DNA from 3 places in the Streptomyces sp. NBC_01320 genome. Region 3 is predicted to be linked to each of the others. Evidence: predicted binding sites of a transcription regulator. Region 3 holds the regulator's gene; each other region holds the start of a gene.
The links. Region 3 encodes HrcA, which represses chaperone genes, less so after heat shock. Its sites were predicted from a motif close to TTNGCACTCNGNNNNNCNGAGTGCNAA; they were not measured.

Region 1 (4,462 bases), 770 kb from region 3:
TCGAGGACTTCTGGCCCGCGGTGATCGTCGGTCTGGTGCTGACAGTGGTGGCGCGCCCGCTGGAGGTCTTCATCTCGCTCATCCCGTTCCGGATGTCCTGGCAGGAGAAGACCCTCATGTCATGGGCGGGGCTGCGCGGCGCCGTACCCATCATCCTGGCGACCATTCCCATGGTGTCCGGGATCGAGGGCTCCGCCCACGTCTTCAACATCGTCTTCGTACTCGTTGTCGTCTACACGCTGATTCAGGGACCGACCCTGCCCTGGCTGGCCAAGGCCCTGAAGATCGCCGAGGACCCGTCCGAGGCCGCCGACCTGGGCATCGAGTCGGCGCCGCTGGAACGGCTGCGCGGTCATCTGCTGTCGGTCGCGATCCCCGCGAAGTCGAAGATGCACGGCGTGGAGGTCGCCGAACTGCGACTGCCCGCCGGAGCCGCGGTCACCCTGGTCGTACGGGACGGCAAGAGCTTCGTCCCCGCGCCGTCGACGGTGCTGCGGCGCGGGGACGAACTGCTGGTCGTCACGACCGATCCGGTACGCGACGCGGCGGAGTCGCGGCTGCGGGCAGTCGGCGAGGGCGGCAAGCTGGCCAGCTGGCTGGGGACCGACGGGGACAGCAGGGGCGCGAGGGCCCATCACTGACCATCCGAAGCGCACGACCAGGAGTCTGCGCACAATCGCAGGCAAGCAGGCAATCCTGCCTGTAGCATGAAGGAAACCTGATCGATACATCTGGTCACTCCACCTGATCGACCAACTCTGCCTGATGCAGAGCTGGCGCGACCGTATGGCGGTCGTGGCGTCCTCCGCCTCTGCAGCGAGCGCCCGGCATCTACCGCAGTTCCGCGCGAAGAGGACAGCTCTCGGCAGCCCCCGTACGGGACCGGCACCCACAGGTGCGGACCGGCGGGGGCACCGCTACCAGGCGGCAGAAAGGCATGGACCGTGGCGTCCACGGTCTCCGACCGCCCCGGTTACCAGCAGCTGCTGCGCACCCCGGGTGCGTGGACCTTCCTCCTGCCGGGCTTCGCCGCACGGCAACCCTTCGCCATGCTGACCATCGGCATCGTGCTGCTGATCCAGCACACCACCGGTTCGTACGGCAGCGCGGGCGCCGTCGCCGCTGTCACCGGCGTCTCCATGGCGCTGTTCGCGCCCCAGAGCGGCAAGCTCGCCGACCGCATCGGCCAGCGCGCCGTACTGCTGCCGGGCGTCCTCGTGCACGCGGCGTCCGTATCGGCACTGACCGCGCTCGCCCTGACGGACGCGCCGCTGTGGCTGCTGTTCCTGGCCGCCGTTCCGACAGGTGCGTCCGTCCCTCAGATCGGTCCCATGGTGCGGGCCCGCTGGGCGGCCCTGCTGGGCGCGGCTCCGGGCCGGGAGGCCTCGCCGCTGATGTCGACCGCCGCCGCCTTCGAGTCGGTGACGGACGAGTTCACCTTCGTCATCGGGCCGGTCCTCGCCACCGCGCTGTGCACCGGCGTGCACCCGGCGGCCGGGCTGGTCACGGAAGCCGCGCTGACGCTGGTGGGCGGGCTGCTCTTCGCGGCGCAGCACCGCACCCAGCCCGCGGTCCGAGCCGCCGCGGCCGGCGCCTCCGGACAGCGCGTCTCCGCTCTGTCCGTGCCGGGCGTACGGGTGCTCGCGGTGGCCTTCCTCGGGATCGGCGCGGTCTTCGGCGGCATGCAGGTCTCGCTGACCGCGTTCGCCGAGGAGATCGGCCGGCCCGGCGCGAACGGCCTGCTGTACGGGATCTTCGCGGCCGGCAACATGCTGGCCGGGATCGCCTGCGGCGCCATCGCCTGGAAAAGCGGGCCGCGGCGCAGGCTGATCGCCGGGTACGCGGCGCTGACGCTGACCGCTTCGGGGCTGTGGGCGGTGCACTCCGTGCCGCTGCTGGCCGGGCTCGGGCTGCTCGTCGGGCTCTCCATCGCACCCGCGCTGATCAGCGGATACACGCTGGTCGAGACGCTGGTTCCGGCGTCCGCGCGGACCGAGGCGTTCACCTGGCTGACGGGTTCGGTCGCGCTCGGCCAGGCGGCTGCGGTGACGGTCGCCGGACGGCTCGCGGACGCCCATGGCGCGAGCACCGGCTTTGTGGTGCCGCTGGTGGGAACCATGCTTGCGCTGGTCACCCTGGTGGCACTGCGTTCGAGGCTGACACCGGCCCGCACGACCATCACGGCCGCACGCGGCGCGGTTCACCGCGATCCTGTCGCGGCCAGAAAGTGACGATTCATGCGCTCGCATCACGCTCATGCTCAGCGGAATACGTCAGCGTGACTCCTCCGCCACATAATGTGACAGCTTCTCACTCAGGCAGACGGCCCTCATGACGGCCAAGCCCTGACCGCTGCCCTGCGGGCAGGTGACAGACATTACTGCAAACAGCGGCTCGTAGCAGTTACCATTGACGACTGTTAGCACTCATCGAGTGAGAGTGCCAGGAGGAAGACAAGTGCCGACCTATCAGTACCAGTGCACCGAATGCGGCGAGGGCCTCGAGGCGGTGCAGAAGTTCACCGATGACGCCCTGACCGTGTGCCCGAGCTGCGAGGGACGCCTGAAGAAGGTGTTCTCGGCGGTCGGCATCGTCTTCAAGGGTTCCGGTTTCTACCGGAACGACAGCCGCGGATCGTCGTCGAGCAGCACGCCGTCGTCTTCGTCCGCGAAGGCATCCGGTTCCGCTTCGCCTTCCTCGACGGGGTCGGACTCGAAGTCGTCCGCTTCGTCCGCCTCCGCTTCGTCCTCTTCCTCGCCGACGTCCTCCGCGTCGCCGGCGAGTGGTACGTCGGCCGCCTGAGCCGAGGTACCCAGCCTCTCTTCACCGGGGACCCCGCCGATCCACTCGGCGGGGTCCCCGGCGTTTTTGCGCCCCGCTACTGTGATCGCATGGTGAACGCAGAGATCGGTGTCATCGGCGGCTCGGGCCTGTACTCCTTCCTGGAGGACGTCACCGAGGTTCGCGTGGACACCCCGTACGGACAGCCGAGCGACTCCCTCTTCCTCGGCGAGATCGGCGGCCGCCGGGTCGCCTTCCTCCCCCGCCACGGCCGCGGCCACCATGTGCCGCCGCACCGCATCAACTACCGCGCCAACCTGTGGGCCCTGCGCTCCGTGGGCGTACGTCAGGTGCTCGGCCCGTGCGCGGTCGGCGGGCTGCGACCGGAGTACGGCCCCGGGACGCTGCTCGTTCCGGACCAGCTGGTGGACCGCACCAGGACCCGTACCCAGACGTATTACGACGGGGAGACCCGGCCGGACGGGGTGGCGCCGAACGTGGTGCATCTGGGCTTCGCCGATCCGTACTGTCCCGAGGGGCGCAAGGTCGCGCTGGCCTCGGCCCGCGGCAGGGACTGGGAGCCGGTGGACGGCGGCACACTCGTCGTCGTGGAGGGGCCGCGCTTCTCGACCCGGGCCGAATCGCGCTGGCATGCGGCGATGGGCTGGTCCGTGGTCGGGATGACCGGGCATCCGGAGGCCGTGCTCGCCCGCGAACTGGGGCTCTGCTACACGACGATGACGCTGGTGACGGACCTGGACGCGGGTGCCGAGGCAGGCGAGGGCGTCTCCCACGGGGAGGTGCTGAAGGTGTTCGCCGCCAATGTGGACCGGCTGCGATCGGTGCTCTTCGACGCGGTGACCGCGCTGCCCGCGGAGGGGGATCGCCACTGTCCCTGTGCGCACGCGCTGGACGGGATCGAGACGGGACTCGAACTGCCGTAGGAGGGTGCCCCGGTGGCGGGTGGGTGACGGAGTTGTCCACACCGTGGGGGCTGTCCACAGGGCGCAGCGGGAATCTCGCGGAAGGCGGAGAGTGAGGGCGTCGGCGTTCGTCCGGACTCCGCGCTCCTCACGACTGGTGGTGTTGGCCATGTTCCCGCCCGCTTCTGCGACCTCCTCCTCGCTTCATGTACGCCCGTCCGTCCCGGGTCCGCCGGTGTCGGCGCCCGCGCCCTGCGGGGTGCCCTCGTTCACGCCGTTGCGGGTGCGCGGGGGCGGGGGGCGTCGGCTGCGGCGTGCGATGTGGCGCCAGCGTCGCGCGATGGCGGCCGGGCTGGCGCTGACGGCTGCGGCGCTGGCCGCCGCGGGACTGGGCGGCGGCGAGGCCCCGGCCGGTGCGGGGGGCGCAGCAGGTGCCGGGCCGGTGAAGCGACGGCCGGTTCCGCTGGTGTCGGCGCCGGTCCGGATCGCGGATGCGGCAACCGTCCGGCTGCTGCGCCCCGGCGACCGGGTCGATGTGATCGCGGCCGGGGGCGCCGGGGCCGAGGCCAGGGTGGTGGCGAAGGGGGCCCGGGTGGCGGCGGTGCCGCGGGCGCCGGGCGACGGCTGGGCGGAGGATCCCGTGGAAGGCCCTGCGGCGGGCGGCGCGCTGGTCGTGCTGTCCGTGCCGCGGAGCACAGCCGCATCGCTGGCCGGCGCGGGGATCTCGGCCCGGCTTGCGGTGACCCTGTGCTGAACCG
Region 2 (4,462 bases), 1.9 Mb from region 3:
TCGGCCCCCGGGACCAGTTGGTCCCGGGGGCCGACGTGCAGGCACTTACCGATCCGTCAGGATCAGAAGTCCATGTCACCGCCCGGCATGCCGCCCGGAGCGGCCGCAGAGGCCTTCTCCGGCTTGTCGGCGATGACGGCCTCGGTGGTCAGGAACAGCGCGGCGATCGACGCGGCATTCTGCAGAGCGGAGCGCGTGACCTTCGCCGGGTCGAGAATGCCCTCGGCGATCATGTCGACGTACTCGCCGGTCGCAGCGTTCAGGCCGTGACCGATCGGCAGGTTGCGCACCTTCTCGACGACGACGCCACCCTCGAGACCACCGTTGACGGCGATCTGCTTGAGCGGGGCCTCCAGCGCCAGCTTGACGGCGTTGGCGCCGGTCGCCTCGTCACCCGAGAGCTCCAGCTTCTCGAAGACGGCGGAAGCCTGCAGCAGCGCGACGCCACCACCGGCGACAATGCCCTCCTCGACGGCGGCCTTCGCGTTGCGAACGGCGTCCTCGATGCGGTGCTTGCGCTCCTTGAGCTCGACCTCGGTGGCGGCACCGGCCTTGATGACGGCCACGCCGCCGGCCAGCTTCGCCAGGCGCTCCTGGAGCTTCTCGCGGTCGTAGTCCGAGTCGGAGTTCTCGATCTCGGCACGGATCTGGTTGACGCGACCCTGAACCTGGTCGGTGTCACCGGCGCCGTCGACGATCGTCGTCTCGTCCTTGGTGATGACGACCTTGCGGGCACGGCCCAGCAGGTCCAGGCCGGCGTTCTCGAGCTTGAGACCGACCTCCTCGGAGATGACGGTGCCACCGGTGAGGATGGCGATGTCGCCGAGCATGGCCTTGCGGCGGTCACCGAAGCCCGGGGCCTTGACGGCCACGGACTTGAAGGTGCCACGGATCTTGTTGACGACCAGGGTCGACAGAGCCTCGCCCTCGACGTCCTCGGCGATGATCAGCAGCGGCTTGCCGGACTGCATGACCTTCTCCAGCAGCGGAAGGAGGTCCTTCACGTTGCTGACCTTGGAGTTGACGATCAGGATGTACGGGTCGTCCAGGGACGACTCCATGCGCTCCATGTCGGTGGCGAAGTACGCCGAGATGTAGCCCTTGTCGAAGCGCATACCCTCGGTGAGCTCCAGCTCCAGACCGAAGGTCTGGGACTCCTCGACGGTGATGACGCCTTCCTTGCCGACCTTGTCCATCGCCTCGGCGATGAGCTCGCCGATCTGGGTGTCGGCGGCGGAGATGGAGGCCGTCGAAGCGATCTGCTCCTTGGTCTCCACGTCCTTGGCCTGCTCCAGCAGAGCGGCGGAGACGGCCTCGACGGCCTTCTCGATGCCCCGCTTGAGGGCCATCGGGTTGGCACCCGCGGCAACGTTGCGCAGGCCCTCACGGACGAGCGCCTGGGCGAGAACGGTGGCGGTGGTCGTACCGTCGCCGGCGACGTCGTCCGTCTTCTTGGCGACTTCCTTGACCAGCTCGGCGCCGATCTTCTCGTACGGGTCCTCGAGCTCGATCTCCTTGGCGATGGAAACACCATCGTTGGTGATCGTGGGCGCGCCCCACTTCTTCTCGAGGACGACGTTGCGGCCCTTGGGGCCAAGGGTGACCTTGACGGCGTCGGCGAGCTGGTTCATCCCGCGCTCGAGACCGCGCCGTGCCTCCTCGTCGAACGCGATGATCTTGGCCATGTGAAGTGGTCCTCCCGGACAGGGGTGGATTTCTCCGGACCGAGTGGCGCCCGCGACGGACGGCCTGCGTGCCCGGTGGTTCCTTGCCCCACCAAGCCTGCGGGCCTCACCGGCCCGGTCCAAGTTCTGTCACTCTCACCTGGAGAGTGCTAACGCCAATGATTAGCACTCGACCCCCACGAGTGCAAGCGCCCTCGACGGTTGTGGACAACCCGGAAGCCGGGCGACGGCGCGCGGGGGGCCGGGTGGCGCGACGGGCGGGGGCACGCACGAAGGGCCCGTCCCCCGGTGGGTACGGACCCTTCGTGCGTGAGTGGTGTCGTTGGCCGACCGCGCCGAGCTCAGCCGACGGCGAGCTTGACCATGTCCGCCTGCGGCCCCTTCTGGCCCTGCGAGATTTCGAATTCAACTCGCTGACCCTCTTCGAGGGTGCGGTACCCGTCCATCTGGATCGCGCTGTAGTGGACGAAAACATCCGCACCACCGTCGACCGCGATGAAGCCGTACCCCTTCTCCGCGTTGAACCACTTGACGGTGCCCTGAGCCATGGCTAACTCCCCTATTACTGGCCCTTGCACAGGACCGCACTTCGCGGACCCGGGTCAGAACTCACCCTCCGACAGGAGAGGGTGTGCGCCGGAACGCGTCGACCGCGGCCGAATGTATCTGCCCAACTGCCCTCTGCAACAGGTCAATCGGACGAGAATTCTGGGCAGCGCCGAACGCCCGAATGTGAGGAGTTCATGCGATTCCAGGGCAAGTCGGGCCGGACAAAGGCCACTTACGGCGCAAGGAGTTGGAACACTTTGGCTGCATCTTGTCGTGGGCGGGCGCATTCTCATATGCGGTCGGCACGGGCAGCGGAGGGGACTTCCCAACTCTACCGCGCTCAACCATGCAGAATTGCCCCCTCCGCTTAGCTCGCAGAGGGGGCAATTCCGGTAACGCTGCGAAGTCGGCCGCAGGGGCCGACTACAGGTCAGCAGCCGCCCGCGACCGCCGGGATGATGGAGATGCCCGCGCCGTCCGGGGTGGCCGTCTCCAGGCCGCCTTCGAAGCGCACGTCGTCGTCGTTGACGTACACGTTCACGAAGCGGCGGAGCTTGCCCTGGTCGTCCAGGACACGCGCGGCGATGCCCGGGTGGTTCTGTTCCAGCGACTCGATGACCTGGGAGAGGGTCGAGCCCTCGGCCGGGACCTCGGCCTCGCCGCCCGTGTAGGTGCGCAGGATGGTGGGGATACGGACCTTGACGCTCATGCGGGTGCCTTCCTTACGTCTCGGGTGGTCGGGTCAGCCGTTGGCGAGGCCGGCGTCGCGGAACGCGTCCAGGCTGGGCCGGATGGTCGCGGTCGGACCGGTCGTCGGGGCGACCGCGTCCAGAGTCTTCAGACCGTCACCGGTGTTCAGGACGACCGTGGTGAGCGTCGGGTCCAGCAGACCCGCCTCGATCAGCTTCCTCGTCACGCCGACCGTCACCCCGCCCGCCGTCTCGGCGAAGATGCCCTCGGTGCGGGCCAGCAGCTTGATCGCGTCGACGATCTGTTCGTCGTTGACGTCCTCGACCGCGCCGCCGGTGCGGCGGGCGATGTCCAGGACGTACGGACCGTCGGCCGGATTGCCGATCGCCAGGGACTTGGCGATCGTGTTCGGCTTCTGCGGGCGCACGACGTCGTGACCGGCCTTGAAGGCCGTGGAGACCGGGGAGCAGCCCTCGGCCTGGGCGCCGAAGATCTTGTACGGCTTGTCCTCGACGAGACCGAGCTTGATCAGCTCCTGAAGACCCTTGTCGATCTTCGTGAGCTGCGAGCCGGACGCGATCGGGATGACGAGCTGGTCGGGCAGCTGCCAGCCGAGCTGTTCGCAGATCTCGTACGCGAGCGTCTTGGAGCCCTCGCCGTAGTACGGGCGCAGGTTGACGTTGACGAAGCCCCATCCCTCACCGAGCGGGTCGCCGATGAGCTCCGAGCAGAAGCGGTTGACGTCGTCGTAGTTGCCCTCGATGCCGACCAGCTCACCGCCGTACACCGCGGCCATGACGACCTTGCCCTGCTCCAGGTCGTGCGGGATGAACACGCAGGACCGGAAGCCGGCCCGGGCGGCGGCCGCGCCCACCGCACCGGCGAGGTTGCCGGTGGAGGAGCAGGAGAGGGTGGTGAAACCGAAGGCGCGGGCGGCCTCGACGGCGATGGCGACGACGCGGTCCTTGAAGGAGTGCGTCGGGTTGCCGGAGTCGTCCTTGACGTACAGACCGCCGGTGACGCCCAGCTCACGGGCGAGGTTGTCGGCCTTGACCAGCTTGGTGAAGCCGGGGTTGATGTTGGGCTTGTCCGCGACATCGGCGGGGACGGGCAGCAGCGGCGCGTAGCGCCAGATGTTGTTCGGTCCGGCCTCGATGCGCTTCTTCAGCTCGTCCGGGGAGCCGCTCGGCAGGTCGTATGCCACTTCGAGCGGCCCGAAACAGGACGCGCAGGCGAAAAGGGGACCGAGTTCGAAACGCTCTCCGCACTCGCGGCAGGAGAGTGCCGCTGCGGGGCCGAGGTCGACGGCGTCGGTGGAAGAATCGGTGCTTACTGCAACAGTCTGCGCAGCCATGATGGCGAGGCCCTTTCTCCTCATCTTCCTCGCGGCGCATTTCGCCACGAGACGGAATTGGCACCTTCCCCACCTGACCTCGCGGTCGGCGGGAGGGTTGCCGGGACTTCAACGGGCCGTTCCCTCAGTCCCTCTGGATGAGCGCTATGGCACTGGATCATCGACCCAGGCATTTATTGGCGGA
Region 3 (4,462 bases):
CGGCCCCCGGTCGTCGGACGGGCTGAATGCCGAACTAGGCCGGCGCCGTCACGAAGTTGATCAGGTGTTCCACCGAGCCCAGCAGCGCCGGCTCCAGATCCTTGTACGAGCGGACCGTCGACAGGATGCGCTGCCACGCGGCGCCCGTGTTCTCCGGCCAGCCCAGTGACCGGCACACGCCCGTCTTCCAGTCCAGGCCGCGGGGCACCACCGGCCAGGAGCCGATGCCCACCGACGCCGGCTTCACCGCCTCCCAGATGTCGATGTACGGGTGGCCCACCACCAGCACGTTCGCGTCGGTGACCTCGGCCGCGATCCTCGACTCCTTGGAGCCGGGGACCAGGTGGTCGACCAGGACGCCCAGTCGCGCATCCGGGCCGGGCGCGAACGAGCGGACGATCGACGGGAGGTCGTCGATGCCTTCCAGGTACTCCACCACCACACCCTCGATGCGCAGGTCGTCGCCCCAGACCCGTTCGACCAACTCCGCGTCGTGCCGGCCCTCCACGTAGATCCGGCCCGCTCGCGCCACCCGGGCCCGCGCCCCGGGGACCGCCACGGAACCGGAGGCCGTGCGGGCGGGGCGGGCCGGGCCGGTCGCCGAGGGGCGTACGAGGGTGATGACGCGGCCCTCCAGGAGGAAGCCGCGCGGTTCCATCGGGAACACCCGGTGCTTGCCGAAACGGTCCTCCAGGGTCACCGTCGGGCCCTGCGCCGTCTTCTCGCAGCGGATCACCGCGCCGCAGAAGCCGGTGGAGACCTCCTCCACGACCAGATCGGGCTCGGCGGGGACCTCGGGGACGGGAGCGGACTTCTTCCAGGGCGGGGTCAGGTCCGGGTGATAGCTGCGCATCGGACGACGATAGGACGGGAACCGATCACGACACGCCGAAGGCGGCGGACAGCCGGTCGCGTTGTGCCCGTACGAACGCCGCGTCCACGACGGCCCCGTGCCCGGGTACGTATATTGCGTCCTCGCCGCCCAGCGCCAGCAGCCGGTCCAGCGCGGCCGGCCAGCGCGACGGGATCGCGTCCGGGCCCGCCTGCGGTTCGCCCGACTCCTCGACCAGGTCGCCGCAGAGGACCACGGCCGGGGAGCCGGGCACGAGGGCGACGAGATCGTGGCCGGTGTGGGCGGGGCCCACGTTCGCCAGCAGCACCTGGTGGCCGCCGCCCAGGTCGAGCGTCCATTCGTCGCACACCTGGTGGTGCGGCGCCACCAGGACGTCCGCCGCCTGCGCCGCGTCCTCCTCGGACACCCCCTGGCGTACCGCGTCGGCGTACAGGTCGTCCGCACCGCCGGTCAGGAGAGCGGCCGTGCCGATCGCGCCGTACACCTCCGCCCCGGCGAATGCCGCGGTGCCGAGCACATGGTCGAAATGAGGGTGACTGAGTGCGATATGCGTCACCCTCCGGCCGGTCATGGCCTGCACCTGGGTCCGTATGTCCACCCCTTCGCGCAGCGTCGATCCCGTGTCGAAGAGCAGGGCCGCCTCCGCTCCGACCACCAGTGCGACCGTGGCATCCCACCCGGGGAGCCTCCGACGGCCCACACCGTTGCCCAGTCGCTCCCAGCCGAAGTCTTCCCAAGACGCGTCCATGCGGAGACGCTATCGGCAACGACCTGCACAGTCTCGGGGTAGCGTGGCCGGTCGCCCTTGCTAGGGCCCCACCCGGCCGCCGTACACTGGCGGGGGATCGCTGGCACTCGTACGCATCGAGTGCCAGGAATCACCGTAGATCGACCAGAACCACCGAGGAAACACAGCTGGAGGTGTGCGCCATGCTCAGCGAACGCAGACTCGAAGTGCTGCGCGCCATCGTCCAGGACTATGTCGGCACCGAGGAGCCCGTCGGCTCCAAGGCGCTCACCGAGCGGCACAGGCTGGGGGTCTCCCCGGCCACCGTCCGCAACGACATGGCTGTGCTGGAGGACGAGGGTTTCATCGCCCAGCCCCACACCAGCGCGGGTCGCATCCCGACGGACAAGGGCTACCGGCTCTTCGTCGACAAGCTCGCAGGGGTCAAGCCCCTGTCGTCGCCGGAGCGCAGGGCCATCCAGAACTTCCTCGACGGCGCGGTCGACCTCGACGACGTCGTGGGCCGCACCGTACGGCTGCTCGCGCAGCTGACCCGGCAGGTCGCCGTCGTGCAGTACCCCTCGCTGACCCGGTCCACGGTGCGGCATGTGGAACTGCTGTCGCTGGCGCCCGCCCGGCTGATGCTCGTGCTGATCACGGACACCGGCCGGGTCGAACAGCGCATGATCGACTGTCCCGCGCCGTTCGGTGAGACCTCTCTCGCCGATCTGCGGGCCCGGCTCAACAGCCGGGTCGTGGGACGCCGGTTCTCGGACGTCCCGCAGCTGGTGCAGGACCTGCCGGAATCCTTCGAGAGCGAGGACCGGGGAACCGTGTCCACCGTGCTCTCCACCCTGCTCGAAACCCTCGTCGAGGAGACGGAGGAGCGGCTGATGATCGGCGGCACCTCCAACCTCACCCGCTTCGGGCACGACTTCCCTCTGATGATCCGGCCGGTGCTGGAGGCACTGGAGGAGCAGGTCGTGCTGCTGAAGCTGCTCGGCGAGGCCAAGGACTCGGGCATGACCGTACGTATCGGGCACGAGAACGCCCACGAGGGGCTCAACTCCACGTCCGTCGTCGCGGTCGGCTACGGTTCGGGCGACGAGGCAGTCGCCAAACTCGGCGTGGTCGGACCGACCCGCATGGACTACCCCGGAACGATGGGAGCGGTACGCGCAGTGGCACGTTACGTCGGACAGATCCTGGCGGAGTCGTAAGTGGCCACGGACTACTACGCCGTTCTCGGCGTGCGCCGCGACGCATCTCAGGACGAGATCAAGAAGGCCTTCCGGCGGCTCGCACGCGAGCTGCATCCGGACGTCAATCCCGATCCGAAGACCCAGGAGCGGTTCAAGGAGATCAACGCCGCCTACGAGGTGTTGTCGGACCCGCAGAAGAAGCAGGTCTACGACCTCGGCGGCGACCCGCTGTCCGCCTCCGGCGGCGGTGGCGCGGGCGGATTCGGACAGGGTGGCTTCGGTAACTTCTCCGACATCATGGACGCGTTCTTCGGCACGGCGTCGCAGCGCGGACCGCGGTCGCGCACCCGGCGCGGCCAGGACGCGATGATCCGGCTGGAGATCGATCTCGCCGAGGCGGCGTTCGGTACCACCAAGGACATCCAGGTCGACACGGCCGTCGTCTGTACGACCTGCAGCGGCGAGGGTGCCGCACCCGGCACCTCCGCCCAGACCTGTGACATGTGTCGCGGCCGCGGCGAGGTCTCCCAGGTCACCCGGTCGTTCCTCGGCCAGGTCATGACCTCGCGGCCCTGCCCGCAGTGCCAGGGCTTCGGTACGGTCGTGCCGACCCCGTGCCCGGAGTGCGCCGGTGACGGCCGCATCCGTTCGCGGCGCACGCTCACCGTGAAGATCCCCGCCGGTGTCGACAACGGCACCCGCATCCAGCTCGCGGGCGAGGGCGAGGTCGGCCCCGGCGGCGGCCCGGCCGGCGACCTGTACGTCGAGATCCATGAGCTGCCGCACACGGTGTTCCAGCGACGCGGCGACGATCTGCACTGCACGGTCACCATCCCCATGACGGCGGGCGCGCTCGGCACGAAGGTGCCGCTGGAGACGCTCGACGGCCTGGAGGAGGTCGACATCCGGCCGGGCACCCAGTCCGGCCAGTCGGTCCCGCTGCACGGCCGCGGCATCACGCATCTGCGGGGCGGCGGACGCGGCGACCTGATCGTGCACGTCGAGGTGACGACCCCGTCGAAGCTGGACCCGGAGCAGGAGCGACTGCTGCGGGAGCTGGCGAAGCTGCGTGGCGAGGAGCGGCCCACCGGTCAGTTCCAGCCAGGGCAGCAGGGACTCTTCTCCCGCCTGAAGGATGCGTTCAACGGCCGCTGAGGACCGTCCGCACCCCGCTTTTCCCTTGCGCCGTAGCGCCCGCCCGTCCCCGGACCGGCGGGCGCTACGGCGTTCCGCGTATACCGCTCCGGCCGTGCCGTGGCTGATTCGGCAGGGTGCACCGGACGTGACACGATGCGGTCATGTCATCCGCGTTGACCGATCTCTACCGGTATCCGGTCGTGCAGGCCCCGATGGCGGGCGGCGTGTCCTGTCCGCAGCTCGTGTCGGCCGTTGCCGAAGCCGGTGGACTCGGCTTCCTGGCCGCCGGGTACAAGACGGCGGACGGCATGTACAACGAGATCAAACAGCTGCGCAGAATGACCGGTCAGCCGTTCGGCGTCAACCTCTTCATGCCGCAGCCGAACCTCGCCGACCCGAGCGCCGTCGAGGTGTACCGGCACCAACTCGCCGGTGAGGCCGCCTGGTACGAGACCCCGCTCGGTGACCCGGACTCCAGCGGTGACGACGGCTACGAGGCCAAACTCGCGATCCTCCTGGAGGACCCCGTTCCGGTGGTCTCCT

Region 1: OG395_RS31175 (FmdB family zinc ribbon protein) is a predicted target of HrcA. The motif match lies at 2,420-2,446, and genes of this name have one in related genera.
Region 2: groL (chaperonin GroEL) is a predicted target of HrcA. The motif match lies at 1,848-1,874, and genes of this name have one in related genera.

Annotation. Positions count from the first base shown of each region.
Region 1 covers NZ_CP108390.1:6,831,999-6,836,460, reverse strand. Annotated here, with positions in the region: gene OG395_RS31185 (potassium/proton antiporter) at 1-641, shown strand, start outside; gene OG395_RS31180 (MFS transporter) at 945-2,231, shown strand; gene OG395_RS31175 (FmdB family zinc ribbon protein) at 2,458-2,802, shown strand; gene OG395_RS31170 (S-methyl-5'-thioadenosine phosphorylase) at 2,892-3,725, shown strand; gene OG395_RS31165 (hypothetical protein) at 3,874-4,458, shown strand.
Region 2 covers NZ_CP108390.1:5,689,546-5,694,007, forward strand. Annotated here, with positions in the region: gene groL (chaperonin GroEL) at 63-1,685, opposite strand; gene OG395_RS25825 (cold-shock protein) at 2,027-2,233, opposite strand; gene OG395_RS25830 (MoaD/ThiS family protein) at 2,665-2,943, opposite strand; gene thrC (threonine synthase) at 2,977-4,278, opposite strand; SAM riboswitch class I at 4,296-4,422, opposite strand.
Region 3 covers NZ_CP108390.1:7,599,491-7,603,952, forward strand. Annotated here, with positions in the region: gene OG395_RS34485 (DUF3097 domain-containing protein) at 35-853, opposite strand; gene OG395_RS34490 (MBL fold metallo-hydrolase) at 879-1,601, opposite strand; gene hrcA (heat-inducible transcriptional repressor HrcA) at 1,784-2,800, shown strand; gene dnaJ (molecular chaperone DnaJ) at 2,801-3,937, shown strand; gene OG395_RS34505 (nitronate monooxygenase) at 4,081-4,462, shown strand, end outside.